Regions from separate parts of the Mesorhizobium sp. LjRoot246 genome, predicted to be linked through region 2. Evidence: predicted binding sites of a transcription regulator. Region 2 holds the regulator's gene; each other region holds the start of a gene.

Region 1 (6,353 bases), 350 kb from region 2:
CTGGCCTTCGTCGACGGCGTAGTTGCCGTAGAGCATCTTCAGGATCGAGCTCTTGCCAGCACCGGACGGGCCGCCGAGCACGGTGCATTCGCCGGCCCTGATCGAGAACGAGACACCGGCGACAACAGGCAGTTTGATGCCGTCGCGCAGATGCATGGTGAAGCTCTTGGCGACGTCTGAGACAACGAGAGGGGTCGGCATCAGAAGGTCCTCCCATCGTCGTTCGTTTGCGGGCCAACACCCCCCTCTGCCTTGCCAGGCATCTCCCCCTCAAGGGGGGAGATCGGCTGCCGGAATCGGTTTCGCCATTCTCCTGCGTTGCAAAATGGGCGAGACATAAAAGCTGCCAATCTCCCCCCTTGAGGGGGAGATGGCCGGCAGGCCAGAGGGGGGTACGCCGCCAGAGTAGCCATCGTCAAACCTGCAAAATCGAGGAAACAAGCAATTGCGTGTAGGGCGCGCGGGGATCGTCGAGCACGCGGTCGGTGAGACCGCTTTCGACGACGCGGCCGTCCTTCATCACCATCATGCGCTGCGACAAGAGCCGCGCCACCGCGAGGTCATGGGTGACGACGATAGCCGCCAGACCGAGATCGGTGACCAGACCGCGCAGCAGGTCGAGCAGGCGCGCCTGGACCGAGACGTCGAGGCCGCCGGTCGGCTCGTCCATGAACACCAGCCGCGGCCCGGTGACGAGGTTGCGGGCGATCTGCAGGCGCTGGCGCATGCCGCCGGAGAAGGCGCGGGGCTCGTCGTCGATGCGGTCCTCGTCGATCTCGACGCGCGACAGCCAGTCGACGGCGGTGGCGCGGATCCTGCCGTAGTGGCGGTCGCCGACCGCCATCAGCCGCTCGCCGACATTGGCGCCGGCCGACACCGTCATGCGCAGGCCGTCGGCGGGGTTCTGATGGACAAAACCCCAGTCGGTGCGCATCAGGAAGCGACGCTCGGCCTCGCTCATGCGGTAGAGCTCGCGGAACTGGCCGTCGCGCATGCGGTAGCTGGCGGTGCCGGAACTCGGCAGCAGCCGCGTCGACAGGCAGTTGAGCAATGTCGTCTTGCCTGAGCCGGACTCGCCGACGACAGCCAGGACTTCGCCCGGCCACAGCTCGAAGGAGACGTTGTCGCAGCCGACACGCGAGCCGTAGAATTTGGACAGCGCCGAGACGCGCAGCAACGGTTCGTCGGTCATTGCTTCTCCTTACCCTCCCCCTTGTGGGGAGGGTCGGCGCGCAGCGCCGGGGTGGGGGTTGAGTGGGGCGTGGATTGGTCAAGACCCGCGCCTTCGGCGCGACCTCCCCACAAGGGGGAGGTAGGGGCGTTGCGCCGCTTCTCGCAATGGTCGGTGTCGGAGCAGACGAACATGTGGCCGCCATGGTCGTCGAGGATGACCTCGTCGAGATAGACATTCTCGGCGGCGCACAGCGCGCAGGGCTGGTCGAAGGTCTGCACCTCGAACGGATGGTCCTCGAAGTCGAGGCTGACCACTTCGGTGAACGGTGGCACCGCATAGATGCGCTTTTCGCGGCCGGCGCCGAACAGTTGCAGGGCCGGCGAGCGGTGCATCTTCGGATTGTCGAATTTCGGCGTTGGCGACGGGTCCATCACGTAGCGGCCCTCGACCTTGACCGGATAGGCATAGGTGGTGGCGATGCGGCCGTGCTTGGCGATGTCCTCGTAAAGTTTCACATGCATGAGGCCGTATTCTTCCAGCGCATGCATTTTCCGCGTTTCGGTCTCGCGCGGCTCGAGGAAGCGCAAGGGTTCCGGGATCGGCACCTGGTAGACAAGCACCTGGCCCGCCGTCAGCGGATGTTCGGGGATGCGGTGGCGGGTCTGGATGATGGTGGCGGTGGCAGTGTCGGTCGTCACCGCGACGTTGGCGACCTTCTTGAAGAAGGCACGGATCGAGACCGCATTGGTGGTGTCGTCGGCACCCTGGTCGATCACCTTCAGCACATCGCCGGGGCCGATGATCGAAGCGGTGACCTGGACGCCGCCGGTGCCCCAGCCATAGGGCATCGGCATCTCGCGCGAGGCGAACGGCACCTGGTAGCCGGGAATGGCGATGCCCTTGAGGATCGCCCGACGGATCATCCGCTTGGTCTGCTCGTCGAGATAGGCGAAGTTGTAGGTGGCGATGTCGGTCATGGCGATCACATCCACATTGTGCTATCGAATTGGCGGCCAGGACGCGCAAAAAAGGGCGAAATCGGATGACCCAAACCGGTTGGATGCATCTTGGAATTCTGCTGCTGGCATTCGTCGGCGCGGTCGCTTTTCTTCTTCGAAGGATGGTTCTGTCTGCGCCGAGGGAGGGCGCGCATGGCGAGAACATCGGCGGTAGCGACAGCTACGGCGGGGGGTATGGCGGCCATTCCCATGATAGCGGCGGCGGTCACGGCGGGTCGGGCGACTAGGCTCATTCCGCTGCCTCCCTCTTTTCTTCCGCCTTCACGGAATTCTCGCGCGCGTCGTATTCGGCACGCATGCGGCGCACGAGGTCGAGTTCGGCCTGGAAGTCGACATAGTGCGGCAGTTTCAGATGCTCGACGAAGCCGGTCGCCTGGACGTTGTCGGAGTGCGAAATGACGAACTCCTCGTCCTGGGCGGCGGCGACGACATCCTCGCCCAATTCCGAGGCGCGCAACGCGCGGTCGCAGAGCGCCATCGCCATCGCCTTGCGCTCGCTCTGGCCGAAGACCAGGCCGTAGCCACGGGTGAATTGCGGCGGCGCCTTGGCCGAGCCCTTGAACTGGTTGACCATCTGGCATTCGGTGACGCGGACGGTGCCGAGCGGCACGGCGAAGGGCAGTTCCGGCACGTCGAGTTCCAGCTCGACCTCGCCGATGCGGATTTCGCCGACGAAGGGATGGTTGCGGGCATAGCCGCGCTGCGTGGAATAGCCGAGCGCCAGCAGGAAGCCCTCATCGCCGCGTGACAGCGCCTGCAGGCGGATGTCGCGCGCCATCGGGAATTCCAGCGGCTCGCGGGTGATGTCGCCGGGGATATGGTCCTGCGGCATGTCGCCGTCCGGCTCGATCAGGCCTTCGCGGGCAAGGATCGCCGAGACGCGCGGCATGGCTTGCGCTTCGGTCTCGCGCTGCAGCGGCTCGGCAACGTCAGCGCCGGCGGCAAGCTCGGGATCGAGCAGTCTGTGCGTGTAGTCGAAGGTGGGGCCAAGCAATTGGCCGCCGGGCAGGTCCTTGTAGGTCGCCGACACGCGCCGCTCGACCAGCATGTTGGCGGTGTCGATCGGCTTGGAGTAGCCAAAGCGCGGTAGCGTGGTGCGATAGGCACGCACCAGGAAGATCGCCTCGATCATGTCGCCACGCGCCTGGGCGATGGCGAGGGCGGCCAGTTCACGGTCGTAGAGCGAGCCTTCGCTCATCACCCGATCGACGCCGAGCGCCAGCTGCTCGACGATCTGGTCAAGGCGCAGCGCCGGCACCGAACGGTCGCCGCGCCGGCGGTCGGCGAGCAGGCTGTGGGCATTGGCAATGGCCGCTTCGCCGCCTTTTACCGCGACATACATCCTACGCCTCCATCGTCTTGATGCGCGTCGTGCGCGGCAGGCAGGCGACGCCGTCCGATGTGGCGAGGATGATGTCGACGCCGCGCGGAAAGCGCTTGATATTCTGCTTCCACTGTTCGACGAAGTGACGCGGCATCCGCGCCGGCGCGATCGTGGCGCTGGTTTCGATGCCGGGACCTTCGAGCAACAGCGGCGTGCCGGAGACGAGATCGCCGACCTGCAGGATCAGCGTGGTCGAACGGTCGGGATAGTCCTGCGTGCCCTGCGAAAAACCGTCCAGCGCCATCATCTCGGCCGGCGTGGCGATCAGAGCGAAATGCGCATCGGCCGGCGTGTTGGCCAATGGCGCGCCGGTGTGGAAACCAAGCCAGGATTTGATTGCGGTGGAGGCCTGCAGAGCCGGGTCGAGCCAGAGCGGCGTGTCATTGTCGCAAAGCGCCAGCGCGATGGCGCCGGCGCTTGCCGAGAGCGGCGCCGGCGGGCGGGCGAAGGCCGGCAGCGGCTGCACGCTGCCCGGCCGCGCCATCGCGTCCATGACCGCGCGGAATACGGTCTGGGCGTCGAAGACCGGATCGGCGAAACCGCCCTCGATCGATTGCGCTGCAATGTCCATCAGTCTTCTCCGCGAACCATGGTGAAGAAATCCACCTTCGTTGCCGCCGTCTCGGCGCGGCGTTTTTCATGCGCCGTGGTCAGTGCCAACCGCAGCGGCGCTATCAGCCCGGTCTCGACCTCGGCGCGGCGGCCAGGGTCCTGCCACAGTGCGTCGGCGATGGCCGCCAGCCTTGCCTTCTGCTTGTCGCGGCCAAGCGCATAGCAATGGCCGACCTGTCCGGACGGCAGCCGGACCGTGGCGCGGGTAACGGTCGCCTCGCCGACATTGAAGGGAGCGCCGCCGCCGCCGATGCGGCCGCGCAGGGTGACCAGTCCGGTTTCGGGGCCGCGCAGCAGCTCGGCGTCCGAAGGCAGTCCGGCCTCGTTCCAGAGCCGCACGATGTCATCGCCGCTGGATTGTGCCAGGGTTGACATGGCGGCCTTGCGCTCGGCCTGGTCGCGGGCTTCCTGTCCTCGCATCAGCAGCATTCCTCTTTGCTAAATTTGTCTATTGATATAGACAACTATACAAATTATACCTATTATCTAACGCGTGTCCATGACGGGTGGATGACAGCGATGGAATACTGGGGGCAATGATGGTCGGGCGGCTGGCGGCGGACAGCATCGAGCGGCGTAGTGGCGTTTCGTTGTGGCGGCAGATTGCCGACAAGATGCTGCATGCGATCGCCATCGGCGATTTCGTCGAGAATACCGCGCTGCCGCCGGAAGTCGTGCTGGCCGAGCGCTATGGCGTCAACCGCCATACCGTGCGCAGCGCCATATCAGCCCTTGTGCAGGAAGGCGTGCTGCGGGCCGAGCAGGGGCGCGGCACCTTCGTGTTGTCACGCAAGCGGCTGTCCTATCCGATTAGCGCGCGCACACGCTTTTCGACAGGCTTGCAAGGACAGACGACGGAAAGGCACATCGTCCTGCTCGCCTCGTCGGTCGAGCCAGCCAGCCATCGCGTCGCCGAGGGCCTTGGCCTTGCCAGGGGGGCCGAGGTGATCCGTCTGGAGACGCGCGGCGAAGCCGATGGACGGCCGGTGTCGCGCGCTGTCGGCTGGTTCGAGGCCAGGCGCTTTGCCGGCATCGATGCCGCGATGGCCGAGACCGGCTCGATCACCACGTCGCTGGCCCGCTTCGGCATCGACGATTATCTCCGGCAGTCGACCGTGCTGTCGGCGCGCCATGCCGATGCGGCGGACCTTGCCGATCTCGACCTGCAGCCGGGCGCCATCGTGCTGGTCACGGTCGCTGTCAACGTCACGCCGGACGGCCAGCCGATCCAGTTTTCCGAGTCGCGCTTCCCGGCCGAACGGGTGGAGCTGAAGCTGTCGGCGCTGTAGTGATCGCGCTCACTTGTCAGCGGCTTGGCGTTTGAGAACCGCCTTCCCCCACTCCGTCTCGGCTTCGCCGAGCCACCTCTCCCCCCTCCGGAGGGAGAGGAAGGGAGCCCGCTGGCGGCGGGAGAAGGAGGGAGTTTGGTTGAGGAGCGTTGGCTGCAATAGGCTCGCACCCTTCCTCTACCCCGTCGATCGGGGGAGAGGTGGCTCGGCAAAGCCGAGACGGAGTGGGGGTCGACCTGCGCGGGGCGTTATGACCCCACCTCGATCACAGCCTTGATCAGCCCGGTTTTCTCGTGTGCCCAGCGAGCAAGATCATGCGGCGTCTCGGCAAGCGATGTGCGGTGGGTGACGAGCTTGGCCAGCGGCACCGCGCCGTTGCGGATCGAGGCGGCGACGTGATCGAAGTCGGCACGCAGCGCGTTGCGGCTGCCGATCAGAGTCATCTCGCGTTTGTGGAATTCCGGATCGGAAAAGCTGATGTCGTCCTTGACGACGGAGACCAGCACCAATGTTCCGCCATGCGCGACATGGGCAAAGGCCGACTGCACCGACTGGGTGTTGCCGGTGGCGTCGAAGACCACGTCGAAACCTTCGCCCGATGTCGCCTCCCTGACCAGATCGGGCACCGCGCCGCGCGAGCCGTCGAGTATTGCGAAGCCGAGTTCTTTCGCAGCAAAGTCCAGTCTTTCCGTGCTCATGTCGAGCAGTGTCACGTCGAGCCCGGCGATGCGGGCGAAGATGGCGGTGCCGAGTCCGATCGGGCCGGCGCCGATGACCAGCGTGCGGGCGCCTGGATCGGCGCGGGCGCGCCGCACCGCATGCGCGCCGATGGCCAGAAACTCGACAGCGGCGGCATCGGCCAGCGACAGGCCGTT
Region 2 (6,353 bases):
CCAGCGTCACGATGAAAGCCGGAACCTCCATATAGGCGATGATGAAGCCCTGGAACCCACCGATCAGCAGACCAAGCACCACGCCGGCGGCAAGCGCGATGATCCAGAGCCAGGGATTTCCGAGCTGGAAGCCGATGACGCGAATGAGGAATTCGGCCTGCGCCACGCCCATGATCATGCCGATCACGCCTTCGACGGAGCCAACCGAAAGGTCGATGTTGCGCATGACGATGACCAGCACCATGCCGGTGGCCATGATCGCGACCGAGGAGGTCTGCACTGACAGGTTCCACAGATTGCGCGGCGTCAGGAAAAGCCCGCCCGAGAGGATGTGTATGCCGACCCAGATGACCAGCAGCGCGCCGACCATGCCGAGCATGCGCGTGTCGAGCTCGGTAGCCTTGAGAAACCGCCCTGCGGCGCTGAGTTCGGATGCCCGCGCCCGGTCCGCTGCAGTGCTGGCGACCGGCTGATTTGAGGTCGTGTCGGTCATCTTGCTATCCTCCCACCGGTTGCCGTCTGGCGCGGATGCCGGAATATGGATGCTATGTGCTTTCCGCTGTCATTTGAAGCGGAAGCCCCTTGAGAAACGCCGCGGCTTGGGGCCGCGGCGCCGAGATTTCGAACCGATGGCGGCCTGGTTTAGTTGCAGGCCGCGACGCTGCCGGCCGCAACGCCCGCGCAGACTTCGTCCTTCTTGATCCAGCCGGCGTCGATGACGACGTTGAGATTGTCCTTGGTGATGGCAACTGGGGTCAGGAACAGCGACTTGACGGTGTTGCCGCCCGGCGTCGTGAAGTCCTTGGCGCCGGCAATGTCACCTGTCTTCTTGCCGTCGGCGAGCTGCGAGGCGATCTCGGCGGCGTTCTTGCCGAGTTCGCGCGCGTCCTTCCACACCGACACGGTCTGCGTGCCGAGAGCGATGCGGTTGAGTGCTGCATGGTCGCCGTCCTGGCCCGAGACTGGCACGGTGCCGGCAAGGCCCTGCGCCGTCAGCGCCGCGACGACGCCGCCTGCGGTGCCGTCATTGGCCGCGACCACTGCATCGACCTTGTTGTCGTTGGCGGTCAGGAACTGTTCCATGTTCTTCTGGGCATTGGCGGGCAGCCAGCCGTCAGTATAGGCCTCGCCGACATTCTTGATCTTGCCGCTGTCGATGGCGTCCTTGAGCACTTCCATGGAGCCGGCGAACAGGAAATCGGCATTCGGATCGGCACCCGAACCCTTGATGAAGACATAGTTGCCTTCCGGCTTGGCCTTGAACACTTCGCGGGCCTGCATGCGGCCGACTTCCTTGTTGTCGAAGGTCAGGTAGAAGACGTCCTTGTTCTCGATCAGCCGGTCATAGCCGACGACCGGAATGCCTTCGTCCAGCGCCTTCTGCACGGCCGGGCCGATGGCCGAGGCATCCTGCGCCAGGATGATCAGCGAATTGGCGCCCTGCGAGATCAGGCTCTCGACATCGGTAAGCTGCTTGCCGGGATTGGACTGCGCATCGGCGGAGATGTATTTGTCGCCGGCGGCCTCGATCGCCGTTTTCATCGCAGCCTCGTCGGTCTTCCAGCGCTCTTCCTGGAAGTTGGACCATGAAACGCCGATGACCTTGTCCTTCGCCTGCGCGACCGACGCGAGCGTCAGCGACATGGCGACACCCGCCAGGATGGCGGCTGTGAATCTTTTCATATTATCCTCCCTGCGCCGCGTATGGCGCGACCAAACTGACCCGAAGGCCGGCACAGAGGCCCTATTTTTTCGAGCCTCGAAAAAATACTGATCCAACACCCGAACGCTGTCAACATCGATTCTGATGGATTTTGATGTCCTTCCGAAATTTTTTCGAGCCTCGGAATAAATAAATGACAGGTCGGCCTACGTCTGCCAGTATTTGACCGCGTTGCCGGCAGCGTTCCAGGGCAGGAAGAACCGCGGCGACCGGGAGGATGTGAAGAAACATGTCGGTCGGAATCCGCCACGACGATTTGCGCCGTCGCAACCGCGCGATGGTGATCGCGGCCGTGCGCCGCTCCGGACAGCCCTCACGCACCGAGATCGCCGCGACAACCGGACTCAGCCATTCGACCATATCGGCGATCTCTTCCGATCTCATTGGCGAAGGCATCCTGACCGAAAGCAAGCCGAGCGAGGCTGGCTCGCTCAAGCGCGGCCGGCCGCAGGTCGGCCTCAGCCTCAATCCCGAAGCGGCGGCGGTGATGACCGTGGTGCTGTCGCTGAATTTTCTCTCCGTCACTGTCATCGACTATGCAGGCCAGGTAGTCGCCGAGGAACAGCGCCGGCTGGACACGCTGACCATGCCGCGCGACGCGCTGATCGGCGAATGCGTCGCAATCGTGCGGCGCCGCCTCGAAGATCCCGACCTTGACGTGCGCAGCATTGCCCGCATCGCGCTGGCGATCCAGGGCATCACCGACACGCGTGCCCGCGCCATGCTGTGGTCGCCGATCACGCCGCACACCGATATCGCCTTCGCCGACATACTCGAAGACGAGTTCGGCATTCCCGCCACCATGGAAAACGACTGCAACATGATGGCGATAGCGCTGCGCTGGCGCGATCCCCAGCGCTACCGTGACGATTTCATCGCCATCCTCCTGTCGCACGGCATCGGCATGGGCCTGGTGCTGAAGGGCGAGCTGTTCACCGGCACCCATTCCTCGGGCGGCGAGTTCGGCCACATGATCCACCGGCCGAACGGCGCGCTGTGTCGCTGCGGACGGCGCGGCTGCGTCGAGGCCTATGCCGGCAACTACGCCATCTGGCGCAACGCAAGGCAACTGGGTGAGGACGCAGAACCCGTTGCCGATGTCAGCGATGCCGACATGCGCGCCCTGGCGACCGCGGCCCGCGAAAGGGATGGACCGGAGCGGGAAGCCTACCGCAAAGCCGGCGAAGCGCTCGGCTACGGCCTCGGCAGCCTGTTTGCGCTGATCGACCCGGCACCCGTTGCCATGGTCGGCGCCAGTGCCGCCGCTTTCGACCTGATCGAGCCGGCGCTGCGCGAGGCCATCGCCCAGACCGCCGGCGGCCAGCACTCGAAATCGATTTCCTTCGACACCGAGCCCAACGAACTGCCGCTGATCCGCGAAGGCTGCGCGATGCGGGCGCTGACCTTCGTCGATCAGGAGATTTTCGCGCCCGGCGCGCAGGCGAGAGCGGGCCTCGTCGGTAAGAACGTCGCTTGAGTTAGTCCTCCCTGATGGCGTAGCCCGCGCCTCGGATCGTGCGGATGACGTCGGGCATGCGGCCGTTGTTGACCGCCTTGCGCAGCCGGCCGACATGCACGTCGACCGTGCGCTCGTCGATGTAGATCGTCTCGCCCCAGACATTGTCGAGCAGCTGGCTGCGCGAGAACACGCGGCCGGGATGACGCATCATGAATTCGAGCAGGCGGAATTCGGTCGGCCCGAGGCGGATCTCGCTCTTCTTGCGATAGACCCGGTGCGACTCGCGGTCGAGCACGATGTCGCCGACCTTGAGCACGCTGGACAGCACTTCCGGTTTGGCGCGGCGCAGCAGCGCCTTGACGCGGGCCATGAACTCCGGGGTCGAGAACGGCTTGACCAGATAGTCGTCGGCGCCGGTCGACAGGCCGCGCACGCGATCGCTTTCCTCGCCGCGCGCGGTCAGCATGATGATCGGCAGCCGCTCGGTCTCTGGACGCATTCGCAGGCGCCGGCAGAGTTCGATGCCGGAAACCGCCGGCACCATCCAGTCGAGCACCAGAAGGTCGGGAACGTTCTCCTGCAGCCGGATCTCGGCCTCGTCGCCGCGCGTCACCACCTCGACCTGGTAACCCTCGGACTCCAGATTGTAGCGGAGCAGCACGCCTAGCGGCTCCTCATCCTCCACCACCATGATGCGTGGCGCGATCATCGGCTGGTTACCCCTGTCATGCCGCTGGCGCGGACATTGCCGTCTCGTCCTGCTTCGGACGATTGGCGGGCAGTTGCGTGCCGGTCAAAACATAATAGGCATTTTCGGCGATGTTGGTCACATGGTCGCCGATGCGCTCGAGGTTCTTGGCGCAGAACAACAGATGCGTGCAGGCCGTGATGTTGCGCGGGTCTTCCATCATATAGGTCAGCAGCTCGCGAAACACGGAGGTGTATTTCACGTCGATGCGCTCGTCGTCGGCGCGCAGTTTGGCCAAGGCCTCGGCGTCGCGCGCCGCATATTCCTCGATCACGCCCTGCACCTGGATCAACACCAGCTGCGCCATCCCGTCGATCGAATGCGACAGGTCGCGCGGCGTGACGCTCAGCCCGACGGTGCCGACGCGCTTGGCGATGTTCTTGGCAAGGTCGCCAATGCGTTCGAGATCGCCGGCCATGCGGATCGAACCGACCACCGCACGCAGGTCGTTGGCCATCGGCTGGCGCTTGGCGATCAGCGTGATGGCCCGGTCGTCGAGCTCACGCTGGCGCGCGTCCATGATGGCGTCGTCGGAGACGACGCGCTGTGCAAGCGCATTGTCCGAATTGAGCAATGCCTTGGTCGAGCCACTGACCATCAAGCGGGCGAGATCGCCCATGTCGCGGATCAGGCGGCTGATCTGCTCCAGATCCTCATCGAAAGATGCGACGGTATGTTCACCCATGATCTTCGTCCCTCGTATGCCTGAACTTAGCCGAACCGGCCGGTGATATAGTCCTGGGTGCGTTTGTCGTCGGGGGTGGTGAACATCTTGTCGGTGGCTCCCTCCTCAACCAGATAGCCGAGATGGAACATCGCGGTGCGCTGCGACACGCGCGCCGCCTGCTGCATCGAGTGGGTGACGATGACGATCGTGTAGTTCTGACGCAGTTCGTCGATCAGTTCCTCGACGCGAGCGGTGGCGATCGGGTCGAGCGCCGAACACGGTTCGTCCATGAGGATCACCTCGGGCGACACGGCGATGGCGCGCGCAATGCAAAGACGCTGCTGCTGGCCACCGGAAAGGCCGGTGCCAGGTTCCTGCAGGCGGTCCTTGACCTCGTTCCAGATTGCCGCCTTCTTCAGGCTCGACTCGACGATCTGATCCATGTCGGCCTTGCGCTTGGCCAGTCCGTGGATGCGCGGGCCATAGGCGACGTTCTCGTAGATCGACTTGGGGAACGGATTGGGCTTCTGGAACACCATGCCGACGCGCGCCCTGAGCTCGACGACGTCGATGTTCTTGTCGTAGATGTCCTCTTCGTCGAGCGTTATCTTGCCGGTTACCCGCGCTGAATCGATGGTGTCGTTCATGCGGTTGAGGCAGCGCAGGAAAGTGGACTTGCCGCAGCCGGAGGGGCCGATCAGCGCCGTCACCTGATTGAGGCGGACGTCGAGATTGACATCGAACAGCGCCTGCTTCTCGCCGTAGAACACGCCGACCTTGTCGCCGCGCATTTTGATCACTTCGTTCGACTTGGCGTTCATCTTGTCGCCCACTGCGTTTTCAAGGGACTGTTCGGTCATGATGTTCATACCAAAATGCCTTTTTTCTACCAGCGCCGCTCGAACCGACGCCGAAGCACGATCGCGGTGATGTTCATGGCCATAAGGAAGACGAGCAGGATGATGATGGCGCCGGACATACGCTCGACGAAGGCGCGTTCGGCTTCGTTCGCCCACATGTAGATCTGCACCGGCAGCGCGGTGGCCGGATCGAAAGGCGTCTTCGGATAATCGGCGACGAAGGCGACCATGCCGATCAAGAGCAACGGGGCGGTTTCGCCGAGCGCACGTGCCAGACCGATGATAGTGCCCGTGAGTATGCCGGGCGCGGCAAGCGGCAGGATGTGCTGGAACACCATCTGCATTTTGGAGGCGCCAAGACCGAGAGCTGCCGAGCGGATCGACGGCGGCACGGCGGCAAGTGCCGCGCGCGTCGCGATGATGATCGTCGGCAGCGTCATCAGCGTCAGCACCAGGCCGCCGACGAAAGCGGCGGAGCGCGGCATGCCTAGGAAATTGATAAACACCGAGAGGCCGAGCAGGCCGAATACGATCGACGGCACGGCGGCCAGATTGTTGATATTGACCTCGATCAGGTCGGTGAGGCGGTTCTTCTTGGCGAATTCCTCAAGATAGATCGAAGCGGCGACACCGATTGGCAGCGCCAGGAGCAACACGATCACCATCATGTAAAAGGAGCCGATGATCGCCACGCCCATGCCCGACGTTTCCGGGCGGCTGGAGGCGCCATAAGAGAACAGGCCGGTGTTGAAATGCTCCGCCATCACGCCATCGGCCTTGAGCTTGTTCATCCAGGCGATCTGCTGGTCCGAGACCTTGCGTCGCGCTTCCTCGACACTGAGGTCGATCTGGCCCTTGAAAGCCGAGTCGAGATTGGCGGCGGTGAGGATGTTGAC
Region 3 (6,353 bases), 3.3 Mb from region 2:
AGCACCTTGCCGGCGCCAATCTCGTAGAGCGTTGTGACGCCGTTTGCGCCGAACCATTCCACCGTCTCGCGCCAGCGCACACGGGCAACCACCTGCTCGAACAGACGCCGTGCGATCTCGTCCGGGTCGTTGGTCGGGGTGACTGTAACATTGGGGACGATGGGGACGACCGGCGTGGCCTTCGCCACCCCGGCCAGCGCCTCGCGCATGACGTTCGCGGCCGGGGTCATCAGCGCGGAGTGGAACGGCGCGGAGACCTGCAGCATCAGCGCGCGCTTGGCGCCCTTTTCGGTGCACAGTTTGGCCGCCAGTTCGACCGCGGCCTTGGTGCCGGAAATGACCAGTTGGCCGCCGCCATTGTCGTTGGCGATCTGGCAGACCGAGCCCTTCCCGGTCCCTTGGGCAGCCTCTGCGCAGGCGGCTTCGACATCGGCCTGTTCCAACCCGATGATCGCCGCCATCGCGCCCTCGCCCGCCGGCACCGCCGCCTGCATCGCATTGCCGCGGATGCGCAGCAGCCGGGCGGCATCGGCAACCGAAACAAAGCCGGCGGCTGCGAGCGCCGAATACTCGCCCAGCGAATGGCCGGCGACATAGGTGACCTTGTCCTTCAGCGAGAAGCCGCGCGATTCCAGCGCCCGGATCGCGGCCAGCGACACGGCCATCAGCGCCGGCTGCGCGTTGGCGGTCAGCGTCAACACCTCTTCTGGCCCTTCCCAGATCAGTTTCGACAGATTTTCGCCGAGCGCGTCGTCGACCTCCTGGAAGACCCTGCGCGCCTCCGGAAAGGTGTCAGCAAGATCCTTGCCCATGCCGACAGCCTGGCTGCCTTGTCCAGGAAAGGTGAATGCAACGGCCATGCGAGGGCTCCCAAGGGCTGGTTTTGCTTGCCTGATAGACGAGTTTTTCTTGCCTGTGACGCAAGGCAGGCCGCCAAGTCAAGCCCGGTTCACCGCTGCCCGACGGCGACTTTGCCTGCCGAGCCCCTGTTGCGAAAGGGTTTTTGGCGATCACTCCTGATGAAAACCGCTCACGATTCGTTTGCTGGCTCTTCTTATTTTCGCTACAGCCGCTAGCTTTGCGTGACAATTCCATGACAATCGAGTGACGTGTTGTCGCTGGGTGGGGAAGTTAAAGTGGCAAAGAGTTCGAAACGCGCCGGAAAAGCCGCGCCACAGTTCCTGGAAGACGATCCGTCCACCGGCTATCTGCCAGGCAGGAGATGGCCGGTCGTGCGCTATGGGCTGATCAGCCTGGCAATCGCGGCTGTCCTGGTGTTTGCCATCGAGCTGATCGTGCGCGGCGACTTCGCCGGCACCGTCTCCTTCTTCCTGCAGCCGTTCAAGCCCGGCTGGACCACCATTGTCGTGTTCGCGCTGCTCCTGATCGGCTTCGATGCGGTGCTCGGCCGCAGCCACCAGAGCCTGATGATCGTCGCGCCGCTGACCCTGTCGCTTGCTTTCGTCGGTCACCAAAAGTCGCACTATCTCGGCGATCCGCTCTATCCGACCGATTTCCTTTATGCCCGCCAGATCTTCGCGCTGTTGCCGCTGCTGGTGCGCGAACGGCCGATGACCGCGCTTGCCATGGTCGTCGGCATCGTCGCCGGCCTGTCGTTGCTCGTCTACGGCTGGCGGCTATGGCGCCGCAAGGTTCCCGCACTCAGCCGCAAGGGCCGCCTTGCGCGGCTGACGCTGGCAGTACCGCTGCTCGCCTTCTTCGTTTCGATCATGGACTACGCCACCTTCTCCTGGACCAGGGATCGGCTGCAGATCATCCCGATCATGTGGGATCAGAAGGAAAACTATGCCTCCAACGGCTTTGCGCTGGCCTTTGCTCTCAACGTGCCTATGGCGCACGTTTCGGCGCCGCCGGGCTATTCCGACAAGGCAATCGCCGCGATCGGCAGGACTGATGTGATCGCCTCGGTGCCCGCCGAAAAGCCCGACATCATCATCGTCATGAGCGAGTCCTTCTGGGATCCGACCAAGCTGCCCGGCGTCAGCATCACGCCCGATCCGATCCCCAATGTGCGGGCGCTGCGCTCTGGCTCGATGTTCTCGCCGGAATTCGGCGGCATGACCGCCAACATCGAGTTCGAGGCGCTGACCGGCTTTTCCAACGCTTTCCTGCCCGCCGGCAGCATCCCCTATCAGCAATATGTGCGCACGCCGACGCCTTCGCTCGCGACTTTCCTGAAGAGCCAGGGCTACCGGGCGCGCGCCATCCATCCCGGCACCAACTGGTTCTGGAACCGTGGCGCGGTCTACGCCGATTTCGGCTTCAACGATTTCAAGTCGGAAGAAACGCTGCCGCCCATGCAAAAGCGCGGGCCGCTGGCATCGGACGCGGCGATGACCGACGAGATCATCGGCGAGGCCGACGCCAGCGACGAGCCGGTGTTCTTCTTTGCGGTCAGCCTGCAAAACCATGGTCCCTACGAGCCGAACCGCTATTACAATCCGACACATAAGGTGCAGGCGCCGATCAGCCAGTGGGCGCGCGAATCGCTGCTCAGCTACGCCGAGGGCTCAGCCGATGCCGATCGCGGTCTTGAACGCCTCGTCGAGTGGGCGAAGAAACGCTCCCGCCCCACCGTGATCGCCTTTTTCGGCGACCACCTGCCGCCGCTGGGGCCGGTCTATGTCGAAACCGGTTTCCTGAAGGACAATGTCGCGCCGCGCAAGGAAGCGTCGCCCGAGGCTGCACTCGAACATCACGAGACGCCTCTGGTCATCTGGTCGAACCGCACCGGCCCGGCTGAGGACATGGGCGCCGTCAGCCCGGCCTTCCTGCCCTATCATATCCTGAAGACGGCCGGCATCAGCCATCCCTATTACACCGGCTTCCTGGGCGAGATGCGCGAACGTTACCGTGTCGTCGACCGCAATTTGCTGCTGACGCCGACTGGCGAGGCCACGCCCGATTGGGCGCGGCAGAAGGAGATCGACCCGGCAATCCGCGACTTCCGCCTGCTGCAGTACGATATGATGTTCGGCAAGCGTCGGGCAGCGCCTGACTTCTTCCCCGAAACGGTCGACAAGGTTGTCGCCCATACGAGTTGAGACGGATCGATCCCGTCAGGGCCGGCCCATCTCTCTCGGACCAAGTGTTCAATTCGTCAATTGCAGTTTCGTAAACTTGTTGGCGATCTGCAGGAACACGTTCGGCAGTTTTGCCGGATCGTTGACGGCATAATAGCCGCTCGGATCAGAGGCGCATGCGCTGTAAAGCTCGCGGTTGGCGGCGGTGTCGGACTGCAGCACCATGGTGTAGATTTGCACGCCCTCGTTCTTCAATTGCGTGCAAACGCTTTTGGTCCAGCCGTCGACATTGCGCGCCGCGGTGATCTGGTTGTCGGATCCGAAACGGCCACCCGCCAGATAGCCATAGGATGTGTAGTCGGACTTTGTCGCAAGTTCTTCGCTTGCGCCATAGACGACGTTCTCTCCATCGGTGAGCAACAGCACGATCTTGCTGATGCCAGGCGTCTTCCACGGCGCTCCATCGGTGTAGGGCGCGGCGGGCGACAGCACCCGCATGCCCCACGACAGGCCTTCGGAGACATTGGTGCCTGAACCGTTCCACTCGGTCATCTCGCTGGCTGCCTTGCGCAACTTGTCGAAATCGTCGGTGAGGGGAACGACCGGTGTGGGGCAGGCGCGGTTCGGGCCAACGGTGACAGGGGTGCCCGTCTCGGTGATGAGCTCCTTGACGGGCGCCACATATTTGGCGACCTTCTCCTTGGCAGCCTTGCCGGGCGTCAACGGATCTTCGAGATCGCTGAAATCGATGCCGAGACGGTTGCCTTTCTGCTTATCGAGCTTGGTCTTGTCGTAGCCGTCGTCGAGATAGGAATTGTTGTAGTGCCTGGCCGAGTTGCCATACGAGGCAGACGGCGTTTGGGCAATTTCCGGATCGTCCGGCGCAAAATACGGCACGAACAGCGTGTCGGGCTTGTCCGGATCGGGCGGCGTGTCGGAAATATTGTAAGCGCCCGGCCGCGCCTCGACGCAGCCTTTCCATCCGGTGCCGTTCCATCCCGCATCTGTCCATCCGGTCGCCTTGAGCTGCTTGAAAAGCGCCATATGATGGGGACGCTTGCCGTCGATGACCGGGAAATTGACACCGTTGGTGGAAGACTTGCCGTCCATGTCGATCCAGGACGGGTCGAATTCATCGCCATCGACATTGACGGCCGTGACGAATGGAACCAGCGAAGCCCGGACCTGGCGCGTCGGCGATTTTGCCGACTCGAGCGTGTCGAGCAACGATTTCGTCGCCGTCCTCAGCGCCGTCATGCGAGCGCCGGCCATGGAACCGGTGTTGTCCAGCACCAGCACGACTTCGAGCTGATTGTTCGATTCGACCGCGGAGGCATCGACCGCGATGTGCTTGCTGTTGCCGAACAGGAAGGCGAAGTTGAGATTGACGTCCGCCGAGGCAACCGCCTTTGTCTTGACGAAGTTGACGCCCTTGTCGACAGTCAATGTCGCCTGCGCATTGCTGAGTTCGCCATGACCGACGATGTTGGCCTGGAAATAGCGGTTGAAAGCGTCATTGCGGCTGATGTCGAGATCGCCAAGATGCGAAGAAGCAAGGTTTGCCGAATCAAGGGCATTCTGCAGATTGCCCTTGGCCCGCATCAGGGTCGAGACATCGGTTGCAAAACCGACAGCCGTCAGGATGACCGGCAAGCCCAATCCCAGCACTAGCGAGAAATTGCCGCTCGTCGAGCGCCAGAACTTGTTGAGAAGCATCCATACCCCCGGAAAATGCTTGCCGCGCTTTTTGTGCGCGGGTTATCCGGCTTCTGCGCCTCGCATGATGAATCGACGGTTGACGCTGGGTTTCAACTCCGCACGACCTGACATTGTGGTTAAGGCGCAGTTGCCGGAAAACCCCGAAGCCTAGCCGTTATTGCTGTTTGATTTTTGGCCGCCTGCGACGCGGACGACATCATCTGCTTACGACAAACGACATCGCCTGCCCTTGCGTTGTAGCCGGATTGCTATATAGACGCCCGCAATCTGCCGGTCCTTGCTGGGGGCTGAACGGAGGGCCGGAGGTTTTCTCGAAAACCTTCGTGTGAAGCCAGAAGTGCTTCCGCCTCCCGTGTCTCCGCTCTCGACCGTCTCGTTATGCTCCTTTCTTCCCCGTACCCTTCGAGGGTTTGCGGGTCAGAGAAGTTGCAGAGGCTTTTGCCGCCGGGAACCGGGAGAGAAACGAAGAAAGGCATAAGACATAATGGCTCTTTACGAACATGTGTTTCTTGCCCGGCAGGACCTCTCGCAGCAGCAGGTCGATGCGCTTGTCGAACAGTACAAGGGTGTCATCTCCGCAAATGGCGGGTCCGTCGGTCGGGTCGAGAACTGGGGACTGAAGTCCCTCACCTACCGGGTCAACAAGAACCGGAAGGCTTACTACACGCTGATGGACCTGAATTGCCCGGCGGCCGCGCTCAACGAGATGGAGCGCCAGATGGGCCTGTCCGAAGACGTGCTGCGTTTCCTGACCATCAAGGTCGAGGCGCATGAGGAAGGCCCCTCGGCCATGATGCAAAAGCGCGAAGAGCGCTCGGACCGCGGCGGCTTCGGCGACCGCGACCGTGGCGATCGTGGCCCGCGCTCATTCGGCGACCGCGATCGCGGCGACCGCGGCGATCGTCCGCCGCGCTCGTTCGGCGACGCTGGTGCCGATCGTGGTCCGCGCCGTCCGCGCGAAGGCTTTGAAGGGGGTGCAGAATAATGGTCGACATCAACCAGATCCCGACCCGGCGCCCGTTCCATCGCCGCCGCAAGACCTGCCCGTTCTCGGGTGCCAACGCGCCCAAGATCGACTACAAGGACGTGCGTCTGCTGCAGCGCTACATTTCAGAGCGCGGCAAGATCGTGCCGTCGCGCATCACCGCCGTCAGCCAGAAGAAGCAGCGCGAACTCGCCAAGGCGATCAAGCGCGCCCGCTTCCTCGGTCTGCTGCCCTACGTGGTTCGCTAATATCTCCAATGCGGGCGGCTCGCCGCCCGCTCTTCTCCCACGGCGACGGGCGCCGCAGGATTGAATATCAAATCCCGGGTTGAGGCTAAAAACCTCTAACTGCCGCGACAGGCAGGACAGCGACACCAGCGCCTCAGGCGCTCAAGCTTCCTGACCTGTTCCAGAGACATTCGGCGTCGATCTCATCGATCGATTGGCGCCCAACAGAAGGAACAAAACCATGGAAGTCATTCTTCTCGAACGCGTTTCCCGCCTCGGCCAGATGGGCGATACCGTCAAGGTCAAGGACGGCTTTGCCCGTAACTTCCTGCTGCCGCAGGGCAAGGCGCTGCGCGCCAACGAAGCCAACAAGAAGAA

What was found. The regulator PhoB, encoded in region 2, activates phosphate uptake and scavenging genes when phosphate is short. The targets are predictions, from matches to a motif close to TGTCATNNANCTGTCAT.
Region 1: a site for PhoB is predicted at 4,689-4,705, ahead of phnF (phosphonate metabolism transcriptional regulator PhnF). Genes of this name have one in related genera too.
Region 3: a site for PhoB is predicted at 1,083-1,099, ahead of ACSQ3L_RS23800 (LTA synthase family protein). Genes of this name have one in related genera too.

The regions. Positions count from the first base shown of each region.
Region 1 covers NZ_CAXUSN020000001.1:1,886,025-1,892,377, forward strand. Annotated here, with positions in the region: gene phnL (phosphonate C-P lyase system protein PhnL) at 1-201, opposite strand, end outside; gene phnK (phosphonate C-P lyase system protein PhnK) at 416-1,192, opposite strand; gene ACSQ3L_RS09050 (alpha-D-ribose 1-methylphosphonate 5-phosphate C-P-lyase PhnJ) at 1,189-2,151, opposite strand; gene ACSQ3L_RS09055 (hypothetical protein) at 2,157-2,426, opposite strand; gene ACSQ3L_RS09060 (carbon-phosphorus lyase complex subunit PhnI) at 2,423-3,535, opposite strand; gene phnH (phosphonate C-P lyase system protein PhnH) at 3,537-4,148, opposite strand; gene phnG (phosphonate C-P lyase system protein PhnG) at 4,148-4,609, opposite strand; gene phnF (phosphonate metabolism transcriptional regulator PhnF) at 4,729-5,478, shown strand; gene ACSQ3L_RS09080 (zinc-binding alcohol dehydrogenase family protein) at 5,727-6,353, opposite strand, start outside.
Region 2 covers NZ_CAXUSN020000001.1:1,534,337-1,540,689, reverse strand. Annotated here, with positions in the region: gene ACSQ3L_RS07340 (sugar ABC transporter permease) at 1-493, opposite strand, end outside; gene xylF (D-xylose ABC transporter substrate-binding protein) at 643-1,683, opposite strand; gene ACSQ3L_RS07330 (ROK family protein) at 1,953-3,200, shown strand; gene phoB (phosphate regulon transcriptional regulator PhoB) at 3,202-3,891, opposite strand; gene phoU (phosphate signaling complex protein PhoU) at 3,908-4,615, opposite strand; gene pstB (phosphate ABC transporter ATP-binding protein PstB) at 4,642-5,466, opposite strand; gene pstA (phosphate ABC transporter permease PstA) at 5,484-6,353, opposite strand, start outside.
Region 3 covers NZ_CAXUSN020000001.1:4,832,004-4,838,356, forward strand. Annotated here, with positions in the region: gene fabD (ACP S-malonyltransferase) at 1-860, opposite strand, end outside; gene ACSQ3L_RS23800 (LTA synthase family protein) at 1,113-3,065, shown strand; gene ACSQ3L_RS23805 (pilus assembly protein TadG-related protein) at 3,114-4,760, opposite strand; gene rpsF (30S ribosomal protein S6) at 5,248-5,748, shown strand; gene rpsR (30S ribosomal protein S18) at 5,748-5,996, shown strand; gene rplI (50S ribosomal protein L9) at 6,217-6,353, shown strand, end outside.